DNA from 2 places in the Streptomyces sp. NBC_00287 genome. Region 1 is predicted to be linked to the other one. Evidence: riboswitches for the same ligand, from Rfam matches in the RefSeq annotation. Region 1 holds a riboswitch; the other holds the start of a gene.

Region 1 (3,471 bases):
GCCGTCCACCACGGCACGGGCGTAACCGATCTGCTCCTCGAAAGTGGAGCCGCTGAGGATCGCACGTCGCTCTGTCATGCGCCGAACGCTAGGTGACCAGCAGGAATACGTCTAATACGAGCTTCGGCGTCTGCTGATATCTCTAGGCGTATGGAGCGTCCCGAACTTCCCCTCCCCCAACTGCACGCCTTCGTCGTGCTCGCCGAGGAACTCCACTTCGGCCGTGCGGCCTCCCGACTGGGCATCGCGCAGCCGCCGTTGAGCCAGCAGATCCGTCGGTTGGAGGACAAGGTCGGCCATGCGCTGTTCCGTCGCGAACCCGGGCGGGTCACGCTCACCCCCGCCGGGCGCGAGCTGCTGCCCGCCGCTCGGCGAGCCCTCGGCGAACTCGCGGACGGACTCGCCGCCGCCCGCGCCGTCGGCAGCGGCAGCGCCGGCCGTCTGCGGATCGGCTTTGCCGCCTCCCTCGCCCTGACCGTCCTGCCCAGCCTGCTCCGCGACTTCCGTCAGCGGTTCCCCGGTGTGCACCTGGACATCCGTGAGATGACGACCGCCCCGCAACTCGCCGCGCTGCACGAGAGGGTCATCGACGTCGGCCTGCTGCGCGAGCCCCCCGACACCGAGCCGGAGCTCGACTTCAGGACGATACTCACCGAGCCCTTCGTCGCCGTGCTGCCGACCACCCATCCTCTGGCCGCCCACCGGACCGTACGGCTCTCACAGTTGGCGGACTCACCCTTCGTTCTGCTGCCCCGGGAGGCGGGGCCGCGGCTGTACGACCAGATCGTCGGCCTGTGCACCGCGGAAGGCTTCGCGCCGCAGATCGTTCAGCACGCCGTGGAGTGGCAGACCGTGTGCGCGCTCGTGGAGACCGGTCTGGGCGTCTCCCTGGCTCCGGCGAGCATCCGACGCATACGCCTCAAGGGTGTCGCGTTCCGCAGGATCGAACCCGGCACCGCGCGCACCCGGGTCGCCGTCGCCCGGCGCAAGAACGACCAAAACCCCCTGGTCACACAGCTGCTGCTGTACGCGCGGGCAGCCCACACCCACACCGCCGAACGCCCACCCCTTACAGGTGAATTGCCCGGATGAGGTGACTTTGCGGGTGGGAGGCACGGTAACCCCCGATCGACCCGATGTCGAAGGAGAGCACCCATGCGCGCACGCCTCATCCTCGCCCCCGCCGCTCTGACCGCAACGGTCCTCGCAGCCGCCGGGGACGCCGCCGCCCACGACGCTCCCGCCCTGAACGTCGCCCCCAACGCACCCGTGGTCGCACTGGTCAACACCGTCGAGATCAACGACCCCCTGGAGGACGTCCTCGAACACACCCTCAACTTCGGAGACGGCTACACCTGGGACTGACCCGCAAAGCGCCGCCGGTGCACGCCCCGGCGTATGAGCGGGCGTGCGCCGCCTTTGCGCCCCCGGGGAGCGCTTGTCAGCCGACCTGATCAGGCACTACTGTCACCACGCCTTGGTGAACGGGAAATCCGGTGTGATGCCGGTGCGGCCCTCGCCACTGTGAATCGGGAAGTCCGGCTCCGGCCCTCACGGGCAGCCACTGGGTCCTTGGACCCGGGAAGGCGGAGTACGGGCGGTGTCACCCGTCAGCCAGGAGACCGGCCAAGGCACGTCAACCATCCACGAGGTGCTGGAGAGGGTCTGCTGAGCCATGCACATAGCCGAGGGTTTTCTGCCTCCGGCGCACGCGGTCGCCTGGGGCGCCGCGTCCGCGCCATTCGTCATTCACGGAGTTCGGTCACTCACCCGTGAGGTCAGGGAGCACCCGGAGAGCACCCTGCTCCTCGGCGCCTCCGGGGCCTTCACCTTCGTACTGTCCGCTCTCAAACTGCCCTCGGTGACCGGGAGTTGCTCCCATCCCACCGGCACAGGGCTGGGCGCCATCCTGTTCCGGCCGCCGATCATGGCGGTCCTGGGCACCATCACCCTGCTCTTCCAGGCCCTGCTGCTCGCGCACGGCGGCCTGACCACGCTCGGCGCCAATGTCTTCTCCATGGCGATCGTCGGGCCCTGGGCCGGATACGCCGTCTACAAGCTGCTGCGGCGCTACGACGTGCCGCTGATGGCCGCCGTGTTCTGCGGCGCGTTCGTCGCGGACCTGTCCACCTACTGCGTCACCAGCGTCCAGCTGGCGCTCGCGTTCCCCGACCCGAGCAGCGGATTCCTCGGGGCGCTCGGCAAGTTCGGCTCCATTTTCGCCGTCACCCAGATCCCGCTCGCGGTGAGCGAGGGGCTTCTCACGGTGCTGGTGATGCGTCTGCTGGTGCAGTCCAGCAAGGGAGAGCTGACCCGGCTCGGTGTGCTGCTCACCACCAAGGCCGGCGCCCGCAAGACCGGTACCGAGGCGGTGGCCCGATGAGCCGTAACACGAAGATCAACCTTCTGCTTCTGCTGGCCGTGGCGTTTCTTGCGGTCATGCCGCTCGTCCTCGGTCTCGGTGACCACAAGGAGGAGCCGTTCACGGGCGCCGACGGCGAGGCGGAGACGGCGATCACCGAGATCGAACCGGACTACGAGCCCTGGTTCTCGCCCCTGTACGAGCCGCCCTCCGGTGAGATCGAGTCGGCGCTGTTCTCCCTCCAGGCGGCCCTCGGCGCGGGCGTGCTCGCCTACTACTTCGGGCTGCGGCGCGGCCGCAAGCAGGGTGAACAGCGGGCCCGGGAACGGGATTCCGTGAGCGTGGGTGGCGCCGGGGAGTCCGACGGCGAAGGGGTCTGAGCCCTCGTGCTGCCGATCGACGCGGCGGCGCACAGCAGTCGCTGGCGCCGCCGCCATCCCGTGGACAAGGCCGTGCTCGGGCTCGGGCTGACCGTGCTCGCGATCTCCCTGCCGCCCTGGCCGGGCGCCGCGCTGGTCCTGCTGACGGCGCTCGCCGTGCTGCTGGGTCCGGCGGGCGTGCCGGGCCGCAAGCTGTGGCGGGCTTATCGGGTGCCGCTGGGCTTCTGTGTGACCGGTGCGGCCACCTTGCTGGTCCAGGTGGGCGGGCCCGAGGGCTTCCTCTCCCTCGCCGACGACGGTGCCCTGCGCGCCGGGGAGTTGCTGCTGCGCACCTCGGCGGCCTCCCTCGGCGTGCTCCTGTTCGCGTTCACCACCCCGATGTCGGATCTGCTGCCCCGACTCGTGAAGGCCGGGGTGCCGGCGGCCGTGGTCGACGTGGCGCTGGTGACGTACCGGATGAGCTTCCTGCTGCTGGACTCCATGCGCCGGATCCGCGACGCCCAGGCCGCACGGCTCGGACACACCACGCGGGCGGCGACCTGGCGATCCCTGGGCGGGCTCGGGGCCACCGCGTTCGTGCGGGCCTTCGACCGGGCCACCCGTCTGCAGGCCGGGCTCGCCGGGCGGGGCTACGACGGCACACTGCGCGTCCTGGTACCGGAAGCCCGGATCTCCGCCCGCTTCACGGCCGCGAGCTGCGGGCTCCTCGTGGCGCTGGCCGCCCTCACC
Region 2 (3,471 bases), 1.9 Mb from region 1:
TCGTACCCCTCGACCTGCTCGCCGAGGGCTTCCCCGGTCGGCCGGGTGAGGGTCTTCTCGCGCGCGAACCGCACCCGCACGGGCAGGATGCCGAGCCCCTCGACATGGCCCCTGCGGCTCTCGACCTCGTCCTCGATGTGCTCGCCGAGGATCTGGAAGCCGCCACAGATGCCGAGGATGGGCTTCTGCTCCGAGGCCCTGCGGATCAGCGCCTCCGCAAGGCCCCGCTCGCGCAGCCACTCCAGCGCCTTGACGGTCCCCCGGGTACCGGGCACGACGACGAGGTCGGCGTCGGCCAGTTCCTCGGGCCGGTCCACGAACCGTACGACGACGCCGGGTTCGGCGGCGAGGGCGTCGACGTCGGTGAAGTTGGACATGAGGGGGACGGCACAGACGGCGACGCGCAGGACGTCCTCGCCGACGGGGGAGGAGACCTGGGACTCGCGCACGGTCCCCCGCAGGGAGACGCGCAGCCCGTCCTCCTCGTCGATGCCGAGGCCGTGCTGGAAGGGCAGGACGCCGTAGGTGTGCCGCCCGGTGAGGCCATGGAGCATGTCGAGCCCGGGTTCGAGGAGGCTGACGTCCCCCCGGAACTTGTTCACGAGGAACCCGGCGACCAGCTTCTGGTCCTCTTCGGAGAGCAGGGCGACGGTCCCGAAGAAGGAGGCGAAGACGCCGCCCCGGTCGATGTCACCGACCACGACCACGGGCAGCCCGGCGTTGCGGGCGATCCCCATGTTGACGATGTCGGTCCGCCGCAGATTGATCTCGGCGGGGCTGCCCGCCCCCTCGCAGATCACCGCGTCATACGTGCCCCGCAACTCGGCGAGACAGTCGAGCACGGTCCCGAGCAACTGCTGCTGCCGCCCCCCGTGATACCCGCGCGCACTGAGCTCACCCACCGGCTTGCCCATCAGCACGACCTGACTGCTCTGGTCGCCACCGGGCTTGAGCAGCACGGGATTCATGAGCGCGCTCGGCTCTGTTCGGCACGCCTGTGCCTGCATGGCCTGGGCCCGCCCGATCTCGGCGCCTTCGCGCGTGACGAACGAATTGAGGGACATGTTCTGCGCCTTGAAGGGCGCGACCTTGACCCCTTGCCGGACCAGCCAGCGACAGATCCCGGCCGTGACCACACTCTTACCGGCGTCGGAGGTGGTACCGGCGACGAGGAGCCCTCCGCCGCTCATGACCGCTTCCCCTTCACGACGCGGCGCGCGACGACACTGACCCCCAGCGCAAGCAGGCTCACCCGCCGGGACAGCCGTACGGCCCGCTCGATGTCCCCGACCTCCACAGCACGCCCCTCCCCGTTCAACACCGGCCGATGCTCGATGCGCCCGCCGTACGCCAAGGTCCCCCCGAGCCGCACCCCCAGCGCCCCCGCGAACGACGCCTCCACCGGCCCCGCGTTGGGGCTCGGATGCTTCGAGGCATCGGCCCGCCAGGCCTGTACGGCCCCCCGGGCATTCCCTCCCGCCGCGGCGGCGAGTACGGCCGTCAGGCGCGCCCCCGGCCACCCGGCGACGTCGTCGAGGCGAGCGGAAGCCCAGCCGTAGCGCCGGTAACGGGCCGACTTGTGGCCGACCATGGCGTCAAGGGTGTTCACGGCCCGAAACCCGACAAGCCCAGGTACTCCGCCCAAGGCCCCCCACACCAAGGCCCCCACGACGGCATCGGAGGTGTTCTCGGCGACGGACTCGACAACGGCCCGCGCGATCCCGTCAGCGTCCAGCGCCTGAGGATCCCGCCCGCACAAATGCGGCAGCCGGGCCCGAGCGGCCTCGACGTCCCCCTGGTGGAGCGCCTGCCCGATGACCCGAGCCTCCCGGACGAGCGAAGTCCCGCCGACGACGGCCCAGGTGGCTACGCCGGTGAGCGCGACGGAGGCGGCAGGGGAGCGGCGTACGGCCCCCGCGGCGAGGGCACCCAGAGCCACGGCGCCACCGGCGCACACGGTCGTGTGCAGTGCGCCCCGGCCACGGTCGTCGCGCCACAACAGCCGTTCCACGGCACCCGCGGCCCGCCCGAACGCGGCGACCGGATGCCCGCGGCGCGGATCGCCGAGGAGCAGATCACCGAGGAGGCCGGCGGCGGCGCCGTACGCGAAGACGCGATCGGCCCGCATCGGCTCAGCCGATCGCGGAGTCAGACGCGGGTCTGGTACTGGATGTCGATCGGCAGGCAAGCATCGCGATATGTCCTCACTCAGGGTGTCCACGCCCTGGTTCGACGAGACCGGCGGTGAGAGTTCCTGGCTCCCGGGGCTACTTACCCCGGTGACAGTGGCGGGACCGCGCCGGACTCACACCGGCTTCCTCTCTTGCCGCCGTACATGGCTCCGGCAGTCCACCACGGGCCCGGAAGGGCCGTCAACTTGCCGTTGACCTGCGAGGGGAGAGTGTGCTGAGGCCCACATCGGGTCCGGCGGGGCGGGTTTGGCCAGGGGGTTCACCCACACGAGGTGACTACGCGGAAGCGCCTTGCGACTGCGGTGCGTGACGCCCTGGAATACGGGGACCGATCGAGTGGGGCGAGGGGGAGGGCCGGGTCTGTGGCGTACGTGGGTGAAATGGTGCTGGACGACGGGCAGGTCGTACTGCTGGAGGTGGCGGGCGACGGGCCGGCGGGGGTGCAGCGCGTGTCGCGCGGCGGCGCGGTCGCGGGGGCGGCCGAAACCCTCCAACAGGCGCTGGCCCGGGTGCGTCCGGCGCTGGGGGCGGTCCTGGAAGGCGCGCGGGACCTGCCCAGACCACCGGGTTCGGTCACGGTCGAGTTCGGCATCACGCTGAGCGCGGAGGCGGGGGTGGTGGTCGCGCGGGGCTCCACGGAGGCGCACTTCACGGTGACGATGAACTGGACGAACCCGTCGGAAGCGATGGTTCCGGGACAGCGCGATGCCGACGGCCGAGTCTGACGACGAACTCGCGCGCGGAATCGCCCGCTTCTGGAGTCATGACGGTCAGGTCACGGGAAGCGGCTTCCTGATCGCGGAGGGCACGCTGTGCACCTGCGCCCATGTAGTGGCGAACGCGCTGGGCGTGCCCGACACGGCGACGGACCCTCCTTCCTGTGCCGTGACCGTCGACTTCCCGCTGCTGACTCCGCCGTCCGACCGGTTGCCGGCGACGGTCACGCACTGGCGCCCGGTGTCCGGGGACGGCGGCGGAGACATCGCCCTGCTGAGGCTGGACCCGGTCCCCGGCACCACACCGGTCCGTTTCGCGGGCGGCACAGCGGTCTGGGACCACCCCTTCCGCGTCCTGGGCTTCCCCCTTCTGACCGACGACCACGGAGTCTGGGTGGACGGCCGGTTGCGGGCGCCGGTGGGCAAGGGGTGGACGTCGATGGAACCCCGCGGACGGACGATCGGCCGGGGCTTCAGCGGCGGCCCGGTGTGGGACACGGAACAGGGCGGCGTCGTCGGCATGACGGTGGCGGCGGACACGGGGACGGGCGCGAGCACGGCGT

Evidence for each region. A riboswitch is a leader RNA that binds a small molecule or an ion and turns the genes downstream of it on or off. The one in region 1 is predicted to bind cobalamin.
Region 2: linked by a shared signal. The riboswitch ahead of OHT76_RS10130 (cobalamin biosynthesis protein) and the one ahead of OHT76_RS01810 (energy-coupling factor ABC transporter permease) in region 1 are both predicted to bind cobalamin.

The regions. Positions count from the first base shown of each region.
Region 1 is NZ_CP108053.1:339,911-343,381, forward strand. Features, by position in the region: gene OHT76_RS01795 (RidA family protein) at 1-78, opposite strand, end outside; gene OHT76_RS01800 (LysR family transcriptional regulator) at 151-1,092, shown strand; gene OHT76_RS01805 (hypothetical protein) at 1,156-1,365, shown strand; cobalamin riboswitch at 1,462-1,645, shown strand; gene OHT76_RS01810 (energy-coupling factor ABC transporter permease) at 1,676-2,383, shown strand; gene OHT76_RS01815 (energy-coupling factor ABC transporter substrate-binding protein) at 2,380-2,742, shown strand; gene cbiQ (cobalt ECF transporter T component CbiQ) at 2,749-3,471, shown strand, end outside.
Region 2 is NZ_CP108053.1:2,218,055-2,221,525, reverse strand. Features, by position in the region: gene OHT76_RS10135 (cobyric acid synthase) at 1-1,190, opposite strand, end outside; gene OHT76_RS10130 (cobalamin biosynthesis protein) at 1,187-2,128, opposite strand; cobalamin riboswitch at 2,230-2,369, opposite strand; gene OHT76_RS10125 (CU044_2847 family protein) at 2,555-2,917, shown strand; gene OHT76_RS10120 (nSTAND1 domain-containing NTPase) at 2,898-3,471, shown strand, end outside.